DNA from 2 places in the Micromonospora sp. ANENR4 genome. Region 1 is predicted to be linked to the other one. Evidence: riboswitches for the same ligand, from Rfam matches in the RefSeq annotation. Region 1 holds a riboswitch; the other holds the start of a gene.

What was found. Region 1 has a riboswitch for cyclic di-AMP ahead of IRY44_RS22600 (hypothetical protein). Riboswitches for the same ligand answer to the same signal wherever they lie in the genome.
Region 2: another riboswitch for cyclic di-AMP. It lies ahead of IRY44_RS10335 (NlpC/P60 family protein); the one in region 1 lies ahead of IRY44_RS22600 (hypothetical protein).

What each region holds. Positions count from the first base shown of each region.
Region 1 is NZ_JADKYQ010000013.1:28,676-35,843, reverse strand. It holds gene IRY44_RS22620 (BON domain-containing protein) at 1-192, opposite strand, end outside; gene IRY44_RS22615 (hypothetical protein) at 352-756, opposite strand; gene IRY44_RS22610 (STAS domain-containing protein) at 1,176-1,535, shown strand; gene IRY44_RS22605 (SRPBCC family protein) at 1,637-2,089, shown strand; gene IRY44_RS22600 (hypothetical protein) at 2,115-3,194, opposite strand; cyclic di-AMP (ydaO/yuaA leader) riboswitch at 3,199-3,329, opposite strand; gene IRY44_RS22595 (cation diffusion facilitator family transporter) at 3,474-4,388, opposite strand; gene IRY44_RS22590 (AAA family ATPase) at 4,480-6,597, opposite strand; gene IRY44_RS22585 (alpha/beta fold hydrolase) at 6,722-7,168, opposite strand, start outside.
Region 2 is NZ_JADKYQ010000005.1:92,117-99,284, reverse strand. It holds gene IRY44_RS10345 (C40 family peptidase) at 1-985, shown strand, start outside; gene IRY44_RS10340 (N-acetylmuramoyl-L-alanine amidase) at 1,050-3,083, opposite strand; cyclic di-AMP (ydaO/yuaA leader) riboswitch at 3,322-3,456, shown strand; gene IRY44_RS10335 (NlpC/P60 family protein) at 3,470-4,504, shown strand; gene dcd (dCTP deaminase) at 4,554-5,132, opposite strand; gene IRY44_RS10325 (pyridoxamine 5'-phosphate oxidase family protein) at 5,211-5,756, shown strand; gene IRY44_RS10320 (zinc metalloprotease) at 5,827-6,819, opposite strand; tRNA gene IRY44_RS10315 (tRNA-Gly) at 7,087-7,160, shown strand.

The DNA.
Region 1 (7,168 bases):
GGCGACCCGGTGCGCGGCCCGCTCGGCGGCCCACTTCTTGGCGTAGCTGTCGACCCGGCCGGTGAGCGTCACCACGCCCTCGGTGACGGTCACCCCGATCTCGTCCGCGCCGACCCGCGGTTCCCAGGTCAGCTCGTCGAGCACGGCGGACTGGATGTCCCGGTCGGTACGGGTGATCGTGTCGGTGGTCATCCGGCTCTCCCTCCCGTCGATCGCGGCACGGGCACGTGGTCCCGCACCCGCGATCCTGCGCGCGTCCCGGGTGAGCGGCCCTCGCCCGGTCCGGGTGAGGCAGCACGACGGCCGCCCCGGAACCTCCCGGGGCGGCCGTCGTCGAGTCGTACGGGCGGGTCAGCCGTCCAGGCCGGCGGGCGAGTTCGGCCGGTCCACGTCCACGAACTCGATCTCCTCGGCGGCGCGGTCCCGGCTGCCGGCAGCGCGCGCCGCGGTGCCGGCGGCCCAGCCGATCGCCGCGCCGGTGAGCGCCGCCGCGATCAGCAGCGTCCAGGGCAGGGCGGGCCGGCGGCCGGCGAGCGCGTCGAACGCGAGGGACGCTCGGCGGCGTGCCTCGTCGGCGGCGGAACCGACCAGGTCGGTGGCGTCGTCGGCCAGGCCGGAGGAGCTGCGGCGGGCGGTCCGGGTGGCGTCGCGCACGCTGTCACCGGCGGAACCGACGGCGGAGAGCAGGTTCTGCCACGCCTGGTCGGCGACCCGCTCGGCCTTGCCCCGGCGGTCCAGCAGGTTGGATCCGAACATCGTTCTACCTCCTCGGGTGCCGAAGGCCGGCGGCCACTTCGGACTCCGGTGTCCATCCGGCGGGTTCACTGTCTCGGGCAGTGCCCCACCGGCGCACGCGGCAAACCCACGGGGTGGTGCCGGGCCGTGAGCAGCGAACGGGACGAACCACCCGAACGCGCCGGGACCGGTGCCGACGGGACGTGCGTGCGCCAGCTACCCTGGTCGGCGGATCGGCGGGCCCGCCCGGTCGCACGGTTGGCCGCGGCCCGCCGTACAGGGGAAACTGGAACCCGGAGGTCCGGATTGGGTACGCCCAGGTGTGCCCAGTTCGCGAATTGCTCATCCCGGGGGGTGGCGACCGGGCCGTTGGAGGAATACTCTCGGTCGCGGCCCGCGTACTGATGAGGCGCCCGTCATGGGCGAGTGGAGGTGCTCGCGTGAGCCTGTCGATCGTGAAGTCGGTGCGGCCGGGTGGTGTCGTCCAGATCGCGCCCCGTGGGGAGATCGACGTCGACACCGCGTACGAGGTGCGGGAAGCGATCGCCGAGGTGCTCGCGAAGGGCCGTCCCGCGCGGATCGAGCTGAACATGCGGCTCGTCACGTTCATCGACTCGGTCGGTATCAGCGCCATGGTCGCGGGTTTCCAGACCTGCGAGGTCAGCGGCGTCAAGCTCGTGGTCACCGAGCCGAGCCGGTTCGTGCACCGGCAGCTCTGGGTGACCGGCCTGCTCGGCCTGTTCGGCGCGCCCGAGCCGTGGTTCGCCGACGACACCCCCGAGGTGCTGCCCGGCGCCTGAGCGCCGTTCACACCCCCTGCGGCCAGGGGACCTTCTACCCGTTGCCAGTCCGGCGTCGGTACGGGACGATCGTCGCGACGCACGACGGCGAGGGGGCCCGCTTGCAGAGCAGCGACAGCTTCAGCTACACCGTGCAGGCCCGGTGCACCCGGGCCGAAGCGGTGGCCCTGCTGGGTGACCTGAGTCGCCAGGGTGAGCTGCATCCGCTGATCGTCCGGGTCCGGAAGCTGCCGGCCCGGCCGGGCGCGCTGGCCAGCTATGCGATCACCGACCGGCTGCAACTCGGCCCGCTGCACTTCCCGGTCACGTACCAGGCGGACGTGCTCGTCGCGGGCGAGGACGAGGTCGTCACCGTGGCGCGGCAGCAACCCGCGACGACCGTCCGCAACCACACCCGCCTGCGCGACGAGCCGGACGGCACGGTACGCATCGACGTGGAGATCACGCTCACCGCGCCGGCGCCGCTGTTCGGGTACGCGTTCCGCCAGGCCCGGGCGGCTCACCTTGGCCTGGCGGCTCGCCTCGGCGCGACCCTGGAGGGCCGGCCGGTCTGATCCGGCCGACCCTGCAGGGGCGTGCTCAGTACACCGACAGGTGCACGTGGTTGGTGTGGTCGCTGGACGGGTCGCCGTTGCCGCCGCTGTACGACTTCCACCCGCTGCTGGGCAGCCAGATCTGCTTGAACCAGATCACGTAGAGCACGGCGAGCGGGTCGGCGTTGCGCACGAAGTACGCGGCCAGGTTGTTGCCGTACGTCCGGTCACCGCCGGTGGCCACGCCGCCGAAGCCGCTCTTCTGCGCGGCGAAGTCGCAGGCCCGCCCCTTCGGATGCTCACCCGAGCCGCTCGGCCGGTGGCACGAGACGTACCTGGTGAAGCCGGCCGCCTTCGCCTGTTGCAGCGCGTGCAGCGTGCGCGGCGTGATGCAGCCGTTCGCCGGCGTCGGGTCGTTGACGCTGCACGACTCCGACGGCCAGGAGCCGTCCGAGTTGCGCGGCGCCGGCTTCGCGTTCTTGCTGGAGGTGCCCTGGACGCTGCCGCCGCCGCCGCTGCTGCTGCGCGACGCGCGGTCGTTCGCCACCTCCAGGGCGCGCTCGGCCTGTTCCTTGCGCTTGGCCATCACCGTCACCTGCTTGCGCTGCTCGAGGATCTCCCCGTCGAGCTGGGCGCGGGTGCGGGTGGCCTCGTCGCGGGTGGCGATCAGGTCGCGCAGCGTGCGGTCCTCGTGCGCGGCGACCTGTTCCAGGGCGGCGGCCCGGTCCATGAAGCCCTCCGGGCTGCTGCTGCCGAGCAGCGCCCCGGCGGTGCCCAGGCGGCCGTTGCGGTACGCCACGACGGCGATCTCGCCGACCTTGGCGTCGCGGACGGCAAGCTCGGCGCCGACCGTCTTGAGCTGGTCGTTGAGCTGTTTCTGGCGGGTCACCGACCGGTTCAGCGCGGCCTTCGCCTCCAGCCAGCCCTTGCTGGCCGCGTCGAGCTGGGCGCGCAGTTCCGGCGTGCCGCCCTCGTCGTCGCCGCCGGGCGCGGCGGCGAGCAGGCCGGTCGCCGGCGCCGCGGAGGCGGGGGAGACCGGAACGGTCGCGACGCCGAGGGTCAGCGTCGCGACGAGCAGGGCCGCCAACCGGGCGGCCGTCCGTCGTACAGGTGCCACTGGGGGCATTCACACGTCCTTCCGTCAACGCCGACCGGGTTAGCTGACGGGTTCGGGACGGAAGATCCCTACCGCTGACGCGGATGCACCCCACGTACGTGGTTCCCCGGCTCGTCCCTGCGGACGATTAGGCGACGGCCGCCCCACCGGGGCCGGGTGGCGTCCGCGGGTGCGGCCGCGACCGAGACTACCGGCGCTGCCCGGGCGCGGCTCCGTCGAGCAACGCCACTAGGCGGGGCAAAACCGGCATAAGACTACATTAGTCCCAGTGATTTAAGCGTGTCCTAATCACCACTCGGTCTTGCCGCACACTCCGGCCGACGCTCCGGGTTCGACCTGCAACGTGGCGTGATCGATGGAGAAGTCCTCGTGCAGGGCGGCCCGCGCGGCGGCCAGCACCCCGGCCGGGTCCGCGCCCGGGTCGGTGGTCAGGTGCGCCGAGGCCACCTCCATGCCCGAGGTGAGGGTCCAGACGTGCAGGTCGTGCACCTCGGCCACGCCCGGTACGGCGGCCAGCCGGTCGTGCACGGCGGTGACCTGGAGGTGCTCCGGCGCGGCCTGCACCAGGATGCGCAGCGCGGCCCGGCCGAGCCGCCAGGTGCGCGGCAGGATGAACACGCCGATGCCGACGGCGACGAGTGGGTCGGCCCACCACCAGTCGGTGACCGCGATGACCAGCGCGGCGGCGATCACGCCGAGCGAGCCGAGCAGGTCGCCGAGCACCTCCAGGTACGCCCCGCGCAGGTTGATGCTCTCCTTCGACCCGGCGCGCAGCAGCGCGAACGCGACGATGTTGGCGAGCAGGCCGAGTACCGCCACCACGAGCATCGGTCCGGCCAGCACCTCCGGCGGCTCGCCGAACCGGCGTACCGCCTCGACCAGGACGTAGATGGCGACGGCACCGAGCAGGACGGCGTTGGCGAGGGCGGCGAGCACCTCCAGCCGGTAGAGCCCGAACGTGCGCTGCGGGTCGGTGCCGGCCCGGCGGGTGGCGGTGATCGCCGCGAGGGCCATGCCGATGCCGAGGACGTCGGTGAACATGTGCCCGGCGTCGGAGAGCAGCGCCAGCGAGCCGGTGGTGAAGGCGGCCACCGCCTCGACCACCATCAGGGCGGCGAGCAGCGCGAACGCGGCCCAGAGGCGGCCTGCGTGGCGGTGTGCCGCATTGGCCACCGCGCCGCTGTGGTCATGACCTGCGCCCACGCCAACACCCTCCCTGCCGCGTACCGGCCCGGCCCAATGTATGTTCACATCGCTATGTATGCAAGTGAACTGTGGGTGGCGGCGGGGCCGGTCACCCCACCGGGTCGAGCGTGGTGAGGCGCTGCGTCGCCCGGGACAGCGCCACGTAGAGCGTGCGGACGCCCGAGCCGGGGTCGGCCCGGATCTCGCCCGGCGCCACCAGCACCACGCCGTCGTACTCCATGCCCTTGGCCTGGAGGCTGGTGACGACCTGGAGCCGGCCCGCGCCGAGCGCGCCCAGCCAGCCGGCCACCTCGTCCCGGCGCGGCACCGGCGTGATCACGCCGACGGTGCCCTCCACCTGCGCGAGCAGCGCCTCGGCCGCCTCGACGGTGGCCGCCGGCAGGTCGGCGGCGGGCACTGTGCGCTCGACCGGCGGCACGCCCGTGGACCGCACCGCGTCGGGCAGCGGCAGGTCCGGGTAGAGGCGGCGGATCTCCGCCGCCGCCACCGCGAAGATCTCCGCCGAGTTGCGGTAGTTGGTGGTCAGCTCGTAGCGGTGCCGCTTACGCCGGCCCAGCGCCTGGTCACGGGCCCGGTCCAGCTCCTGCGGGTCGCCGGTCCAGGCGGTCTGCGCCGGGTCACCGACCACCGTCCAGGACGCCAGCCGGCCGCGCCGGCCGATCATCCGCCACTGCATCGGCGAGACGTCCTGCGACTCGTCCACCACCACGTGCGCGTAGTCGCGGTAGTCGGCCGGACGCTCCCGCGCCGCCGCGCGGGCGGCGCGCTGCCGGTCGGCGTACGTGCTCAGCTCGCGCACGCCACCGGCGAGCTGGTACGGGTCGCGCTTGGGCCGGGCCCGCTGCACCGGCTTGCCGAGCAACGCGTCCAGCTCGTCCAGCAGCGCGATGTCGGCCACCGTCAGCCCCTCGGTCGCAAGCGTCCGGTACGCGTCGCCGAGCAGCCGGATCTCCGCCGAGGAGAGGATCCCCCCGGCGTAGCGGCGCAGCCGGTCCGGGCGGGCCAGCCAGTCCAGCACGTGCCGCGGGTGCAGCCGGGGCCACCACGCCTTGAGGAACTCGCGGAACTCGGGCCGCCCGATGATCTCGTCCTCGAATGCGGGCTGCTCCGGCAGGCGTCCCACCCGCAGCGTGCGGGCCTGCGCGTAGAGCGCGGCGAGCACCGCGTCGAACGCCGCCCGGCGTACCTCGTTGCGGCGCGCCCCACGGCCCAGCGTCCGCTCCCGGATCGCGTCCAGCGCGGGACGTTCCAGGCGCAGCAACTCGCCCCGGTACAGCAGGCGCAGCTCGGCCGGGGAGTCCGGCACCGCGTCGCGGACCGCGCGTTCCAGCACCCGGCGCATCCGCAGCGATCCCTTCACCGCCGCCACGTCCGGCGGGTCGGTGCGGGACGCGGACAGGCCGGGGAACAGCGAGCCGAGCGAGTGCAGCGTGGCGGTCTCCTCGCCGAGCGAGGGCAGCACCGAGGCGATGTACTCGACGAACACACCGGACGGGCCGACCACCAGGATGCCGCCGCCGGCGTACCGGGCCCGGTCGGAGTAGAGCAGGTATGCCGCCCGGTGCAGCGCCACCGCCGTCTTGCCGGTGCCCGGGCCGCCGGAGACGATCGTGACGCCGTTGCCGGGGGAGCGGATCGCCTCGTCCTGCTCGCGCTGGATGGTGGCGACGATGTCCCGCATGCCCCGGCCGGTGGCCCGGGACAGCGTGGCCAGCAGCGCCCCGTCGCCGACCACCGCCATGTCCGGCGGCGCGGCCTCCGGGTCCAGCAGGTCGTCCTCGATCCGGGTGACCTTCTCGGAGGCGGACTGGATCGTGCGCCGGCGCACCACGCCGCGCGGCTCGGCCGGTGTCGCCTGGTAGAACGCGGCGGCAGCGGGCGCCCGCCAGTCCACCACCAGCGTCTCCGCGTCCACGCCCCGCACCCCGAGGCGGCCGACGTGCAGCACCTGCCCGGTACGCAGGTCCAGCCGCCCGAACACGAGCCCCTCGTGCTCGGCGTCCAGCACGTGTCGGCGCTGGGCGGCGTGGAAGACCATCGCGTCCCGCTCGACAAGCGCGCCGAAGTTCCCGACCCGGGCCAGCCGGTAGCCCTCCCGCTCGGCGTCGGCCGCCGACCGGCGCAGTTCGGCCAGCCGGGCGTACACCCGGTCGAGGTGGCGCTGCTCGGCGGCGATCTCCCGGTCCAGCGTGGTCTGGTCGGTCAACGCGGATGCTCCTGTGTTCGGAGGGCACGACGGGCTGAATGAGGGTACGGGCCGCCGGCAACCGGCACGCCGGGGCATGCCGCGCACGTGGCGTACGTCGGTGCCGCCCGGAGGTGGGGAACGCTCAGAGGCGGGTCGCGGGACGGGCGGCCAGCACCCGGTCCAGCACGCCGGTGAGGGCCGCGTTCACCTCGTCGGGGCGCTCCATCATCAGCATGTGCCCGGCACCCGGGCAGACGGTCAGCTCCGTGCTGGGCAGCGCCGACGCGATCGACTCGGCGCAGGGCGGCGGCGTGAGCCGGTCCCGGTCGCCGACCAGCGCGGCGGCCGGCAGCCCGCCGAGCGCGGCGAGCGTATCCAGCCGGTGCTGGGCGCCGATCGAGGCGCGGAAACCGCCGATCGAGCGCAGCGTGGCCCGGGCCACCGCGGAGGTGACCAACCGGATGTCCGCCGGGTCGCAGCGGTCGCCGAACAGCATCCAGCGAATGCTCGGGCGCAGCGCGCGCAGCAGCGCGTGCGGGGGCCGCCAGCCGCCGCAGCGGGCCAGCACCCCGGCGCCTGTCGTCTCGGC
Region 2 (7,168 bases), on a different contig from region 1:
CGCCCCGAGCGCTCCACCCGGCCGGCGGGCCGGGTTCCGACGGGTGGTACACGGTCTGGTCACCCTGGTCGCGGCCGCCGCGGTCGGCGCCGGAATGCTGACCGCCCCGGCGCACGCGGCGCCGTCGGTGGACGAGATCGACGCGCAGATCGACAAGCAGTGGCAGCAGCTCGAACCCACCATCGAGCAGTTCAACAAGGTCCGCTCGCAGCTTCGCGCCAACCAGAAGAAGTCCAAGGCGCTGAAGGACAAGATGGTGCCGCTGGAGCTGGCCTCCACGCTCGCCATGAACAAGGTCGGCGACATCGCGGCCCGGTACTACATCCAGGGCCCGTCGCAGGAGCTGGGCGCACTGTTGGTGAACACCAAGCCGGGCACGCTGGCCGAGCAGCTGGTCATGCTGGACCGGATCGCCGACGACCAGCGCCGCCAGATCGCCGGTGTGCTCAAGGTGCGCGACGAGTACAACAGGCAGAAGGAGAAGCTCGACGCGCTGATCGCGCTGGAGATCAAGCAGCAGAACGATCTCGCGGCGAAGAAGAAGCAGATCGACTCGGAGATCAAGCGGCTGACCGCCATGCTCCCGGTGACCTCGATCCGCCCGGCGGGCTGCCCGAAGATCGACGGTGTGGTGAGCAGCGCCGCGCGGACCGCCATCAAGACGGCCTGCGCCCAGGTCGGCGACCCGTACGTGTGGGGCGCCACCGGCCCGAACTCGTTCGACTGCTCCGGCCTCACCCAGTACGCGTACAAGGCGGCGGGCATCTCGCTGACCCACTTCACCGGCGCGCAGTGGAACGAGGGCCGCAAGGTGTCCCGCTCCGAGGCGAGACCGGGTGACCTGGTGTTCTTCGGTTCCGACCTGCACCACGTCGGGCTCTATCTCGGCAACGGGGTGATGGTGCACGCGCCACGGACCGGCAAACCGGTCCAGGTGTCGAGCATCAGCACCCAGCCGCTCGCCGGCTTCGTCCGGGTCGCCTGACCCCTGTCACACGGAAAGCCCCCGGTCCGCAGGGACCGGGGGCTTTCGCGTTCTCGTGGAGAGGTCAGCTTGGCGTGCCGACCGGGGACGGCAGGACCAGCACGTCGTCCAGGTTCACGAACATGATCCGGTGACCGAACTGGACCTGCACGTACTTGTTCTTGCCGCGGACCACGGTCCGGTCACCCGGTGCCGAACCGTCGAACGAGACCGCCCGGTAGTACTCGCCGGGCAGCACCCCGCCGACCGCGTACCGCTGGCCCGCGGCGAACGTGTACTGCAGCGGCGAGATGGTCTGGTACGGGATGGTGTCCGGGTAGGCGGCCTGCTCCGGGTAGGCCCGCCCGTACACCGGGATGGTGGCCTTGCCGGGCCGCGGGGTCACCACGAAGCCGGTGGCCCACTTGGCGGTCGGCGCGGAGGCCGGGTTGAGGAACCACGCCTTCTGGCCGAGGTACCAGATCGCCGTCCAGTCACCCTGCCGGCCGGCGAGCGCGTACGTCTGACCGGCGGAGGCGCGGGCGCCGTGGTCGGAGATGTACATGGTGTCCGGCGTACCGTCCGGGCGCAGCCCGAGGTCGTTGACGAGCGGGGCGTCCGGGCTCGGCGCGGTCCGCAGGATCACTGCGGAGGAGCCGCGCGACGGGCACGGCTCGGCCGGCGGCCGGGGCGTCGGGACACCGGGCGGCTGCTGGTTGCAGCCGGTGAACGCCGGCCGGTTGGTGGCGAAGTCCGGGTCGATGGTGACCAGGCCGGTACGGGGCGTGCCGGTGCTGCGGAACGGCGCCTTCATCAGGTCGAAGTAGTGCGACCAGTCCCAGTACGGTCCCGGGTCCCAGTGCATGCCGCCCACGTTGGCGGCGGTGATGCCGGGCACGTTGTCGTGGCCGATGATGTGCTGCCGGTCCATCGGGATGCCGAGCTTGAGCGCCAGGTGCCGCACCAGCTTGGCGGAGGTGCGGTACATCGCCTCGGTGTACCAGGTGCCCTGACCGGCGAAGCCCTCGTGCTCCAGGCCGATGGACTTGGCGTTGACGTACCAGTTGCCGGCGTGCCAGCCCACGTCCTTGGTCTTGATGTGCTGGGCGATGTAGCCGTCCACCGAGCGCAGCGTGTAGTGCCAGCCCAGGTAGTCGGCCCGCTTCACCAGGTCGACGCTCGGGCCGAAGTAGCCCTCGGTGTCGTGGATGACGATGTACTCGATCTTCTGCTGCTTCGGCCGGTCGCCCAGGTCGTGGTTGCCGTAGTCGCCCGGGTCGTCGCTGAGCTGCTCGTACGGCGCGGGGATCCACTCGCAGGCCAGCCGTACCGGGCACTCCAGCCCGTCCGGCCGCTCGGCGTTGCGCAGGCCGAGGCGGGCCAGCCGGGAGCGGTCCGGCTGCGCGGCGGTGGCGGCGAGCGTGACCCGCTGGCCGTCGTCGGTGGTGCGGCTGGCGCCCTGGCCGAGCTGGTCGTAGACCTCGTCGGCGAAGGCCGCCGCGGCGTCCGAGGTGTCCGCGCCGGAGTACCGGGCCACCGCGCCGTACCAGGCCGCCGGGTCGGTGCCGGCGCCGACCGGCCCACCCAGAGCCTTCTGGTACGACGCCAGCAGCGCCGCGCCACCGCGGATGTTCGCGGCCGGGTCGGTGCGCAGCGTGCCCGCGTCGAGCCCGGTGAGCGCGGCGGCGGCGTCGAGCGTCTGGAGCGAGGCGGGCGGCAGCGGGGTCTCCCGCTCCGGCGCGGCGGCGGTGGCCGGGTCGAGCTTCAGCGGCCGGGAGTCGTCGCCGCGCGGGTCCTCGTCCTCGTCGACGTGGGCGCTGCCCGGCATGGCGAGGATGTGCGCGGCGTCGGTCAGGTGCATCGGGCCGTAGCCGCCGCTCGTGCTCGGCTGCCCGGGGTGGGTGTCCCAGCGGGACTCCAGATAGGAGACACCGAGCAGCACGTTCTGCGGCACGCCGTACTCGGCCGCCGCGGCGGCGTATTGTTGTTGCCTGTCGCTCGCGGGCGCGGACGTGTCCGGCGCGGCGGTCACCGGGCCGGTCGTCGCCAGCGCGGTGGCTGTCGCCACTGCGGCGGCGAGCAGTATCCGTCTGCCCGACGGCGGGGCGGAGAGGTGCATCGAACCTCCTGGACAGGGATGGGTGTCACTGCGTCTCCACCCTCACTCCGCACACCCGCGGGGGTCAATACCTTTCCAGCGAGTAATCAGCCTTGAAAGAAAATTTCACCTCCGCTCCGGGTGCGGCCCTTCATCGCGTACGGAGTGTCACGTCGCTGGAAGTTGCGGATCGATAACGGTGGTCCTTACTCTGGTGAATCGTCGGCCGCACGTCTCACCGTCCAACCCGGTCGGTGACGGTCCGACACCGCCGAGTCGCCTCCGGGCGAGCCGGGGAACCAGGTACCTGGGGTGAATCCGCAGCGATGCGGTAGGGCGGCTCCCTTCCCGCCCGAATCCGTCAGCTAACCCGGTAGGCGGTACGGAAGAAGGAGTACGGACGCCCGGTGGCACTCCATGCCCCGCGGCCGTCGTCGAACCGGTCCACCGACCGGTCCAGCGTCGCGCCGCGTTCCCGCTGGTCCCGCTTCACCACCGCCCTCGCCGCGCTGGTCGGCACCGCAGTCGTTCTGACCGGCGGCGCCACTGCGGCACACGCCGAACCCTCGGTCGCCGAGATCGAGGCCCAGATCGACCGCGACTGGAACAAGCTCGAACCGGTCATCGAACAGGTCAACGCCGTACGCGAGCAGCTCGCCGCGCGGCGCAAGCAGGCCGACGCGCTCGGCCGGCAGATCGCACCCCTCCAGGCCCGGGTGGACGCCGCGCTCGGTCAGGTCGGCGGACTCGCCGCCGACGCCTACAAGGGCGACAACCTCTCCACAGTGAACGCGCTGCTGGGCAGCCGCTCACCCGGTGACCTGGTCACCGGCCTGGAACTGCTGGACCGCTTCGCGCACCGCCAGCACGAGCAGGTGCGCTCCGTCGCCGCGCTGCGCGACGAACTGGCGGCGAAGAAGAAGCCGCTGGACGAGATGATCGCCGGGCTGGCCCGTACCGAGGCCCAGCTCGCGGCGAAGAAGAAGCAGATCGACGCCGAGATCGCCAAGCTGGAGAAGCTGCGGCTCAAGGTGTACGGCAAGGGCGGCGGCGGCCCGCTGCGCCCGGCGCCGTGCCCGGCCGGCTACCCCGGCGGCCCGGCCGGGGCGGCGGTCAAGTTCGCCTGCGCCCAGATCGGCAAGATCTATGTCTGGGGCGCGGCCGGGCCCGACCACTTCGACTGCTCGGGCCTCACCTTGGCGGCCTGGGCCAAGGGCGGGGTCTCGCTGCCGCACAACGCGCGCCAGCAGCACGGCGTGACGAAGCGGATCAGCCGCGCCGAGCTGCGCGCCGGTGACCTCGTCTTCTACTACAGCGACCTGCACCACGTGGCGATGTACGTGGGCGACGGCTGGGTGGTGCACGCCTCCCAGTCCGGCAAGCCCATCACCATGAAGCGGGTCGACGACGGCGACATCAACAGCTACGGCCGTCCCGGCTGAGGTCGTGGCCCGGGGCTCCGCCGGTGACGGCGGGGCCCCGGCCGTGCCGTCAGCGCGTCGGCCAGGTGCGCCAGCTCTGCCAGGACCGGCTCGGCGTCGGACCGCGCTGCCCCTGGTAACGCGAGCCGTAGACGGCCGAGCCGTACGGGTGCTCGGCCGGCGAGGAGAGCCGGAAGATGCAGAGCTGGCCGATCTTCATGCCCGGCCAGAGCGTGATCGGCAGGTTCGCCACGTTCGACAGCTCCAGCGTGACGTGACCGGAGAAGCCGGGGTCGATGAAACCGGCTGTCGAGTGGGTCAGCAGCCCCAGCCGCCCCAGGCTCGACTTGCCCTCCAGCCGGCCCGCGAGCTGGTCGCCCAGCGAGATCACCTCGAGCGTGGAGGCGAGCACGAACTCGCCCGGGTGCAGCACGAACGGCTGGCCCTCGGGCACCTCCACCATCGAGGTCAGGTCGTCCTGCTGGACCGACGGGTCGATGTGCGTGTAGAGGTGGTTGTTGAAGACCCGGAACAGCCGGTCCAGGCGTACGTCGATGCTCGACGGCTGCACCAGCGTGGGCTCGAAGGGCTCCAGCGCGAGCGTGCCGGCCTTGATCTCGGAGATCAGGTCGCGGTCGGAGAGCAGCATCGGAACACCATAGCGACCGGTACGGGTGACCTGCGTGTCGCACTACATCTTCGTACACGTGTTCGATAGAGTGTCCACATGGCTTCCTGGTCCGAATTCGCCGCCGACGAGCCCCGCCTCGCCGACGAGATCCGCCTCCTGATGCAGCAGTACGGGCCGGGCTTCGGCTACCTCGCCACGGTCCGCGCCGACGGTGGCCCCCGCGTCCACCCGGTCTCCCCGGTGATCACCGCCGACGGTCTCTGGTGTTTCGTCATCGACTCGCCGAAGCGGCGCGACCTCGAACGCGACGGCCGCTACGCGCTGCACTCGTTCCCGCCGGAGGAGAGCGACGACGAGGCGTACATCGCGGGGCGCGCGCGGCCGGTGACCGACCCGGCCACCGTGACGCGGCTGGCCCGGATCGCCCGCGCGTCGCCGCAGGGCGACTGGCGGCTGTTCGAGTTCACCGTCGAGGTGGCGATGCTGACCCGGCGCGACCCGGTGGCCCAGCCCGGCGCCGCCCCGCCGCAGGTGCGGGTCTGGCTCGACCCGCGCGGAGCCGAACCGGCCCGGCGGGAGCGGGTGGCCGCCGAGGGTCGGCGCGGGCGGCACGGCTTCGACACCCGCCGCCCGGCCGCCTGACCCCGACCCCGAAACGACCGGTGCCGGCCCCGTCCGAGGACAGGGCCGGCACCGGTACGTGGTACGACGGTCAGGCTGCGCGGTAGGCGTTCCACGCGGTGAGCATGCGGCTCGCCTGACCGGCGGTGAACTGGTACATGCAGGAGTCGTACGTGTAGTCCATGAAGTTGGTGATCGGGTCCTTGCCGGCGGTCGAGCAGGTGTCGCGGCCGGTCGGGCACTGGTACGCCGGGGACGCCTCGGCCGGGGTGTCGGAGACGCTGTCGCCCGAGCCGGAGCAGCCGCCCTGGAAGGTGTGGTAGAGGTTCAGCCAGTGGCCGACCTCGTGGGTGCCGGTGTCACCCTGGTTGTAGTTGGTCGCGGTGCCGCCGGGCAGCGACTCGTTGAGCACGACCACGCCGTCCATCTTGTCCAGCGTCCGCTTCGGGAACGTCGCCCAGCCCAGCAGGCTGTCGCTCAGCTCGCCGAGGTAGATGTTCAGCGTGTTCTTGCCGCCCTCACGCAGCGAGGTCTTCATCGAGCGCTCGGCGGAGGAGCCCTGCACGATCGGGTACCACGACGGGTTGGTCACCCGGTTGATCTTCGTGAGCTGGAACCCGAACGCGGTGGCGGCACCGCCGGTCGAGCCCGCGTACGCCTGGTTCAGCACGGTGATCTGCTGGTTGATCATCGAGTCGGTGATGTTGCCGCCGGCCCGGGTGCTGTTCTCCTGGATGACGTGTACGACGACCGGGATCGTCACGGTGGCCAGCGGAGCGACGGCGCCGGTCCGGAAGCCGGCCCGCTCGCGCTGCGCGGCGGCGAGGTCGGCCTCACGGTCACGGACCTGCTTGGCGGTCAGGTGGTTGGGGTCCAGCTTGGCGTTGCCGCCCTTCGCGACGCGAGCGTTCGCGTGCTCGTCGGCGTGGGCGTCGGCCGGTTCGGCGCAGACGCCGTCCGGGGCGGCCGAGAAGGCCGAAGCAGCGGGGACGACGCCGACGGCGGCGGTGCTGAGCAGCAGCGCGAGGGTCGACGTCGCGACACCGGCGGTACGCCGGGTCAGCAGGTTGGGACGGAGTCCCATGGGCCCACCTCTTTCTGACGGCGTGGCAGGGGGTGTGTCACGCCGGTTCGGAAACGTGGGGCAGACGTTACATCCCATCGACGCATTTGAGAACGCCCATACGTTTCCGACGTGCAACTTCGCGCCTGTCGGCTCCGATGGGTGCTTGATCCACTCCAGTTCGGGGAGGTGGCGGGGTCAACCGCCCACCGATGCCGCCACCTCGCCGAGGTGGCGCGCGCACCTGACTGCACGGGGGTGGGGGGCTTCAGGTAGAGTGGTGCCGCTGCGGGTGTAGTTCAATGGCAGAACATCAGCTTCCCAAGCTGACAGTGCGGGTTCGATTCCCGTCACCCGCTCCACGCGAAAG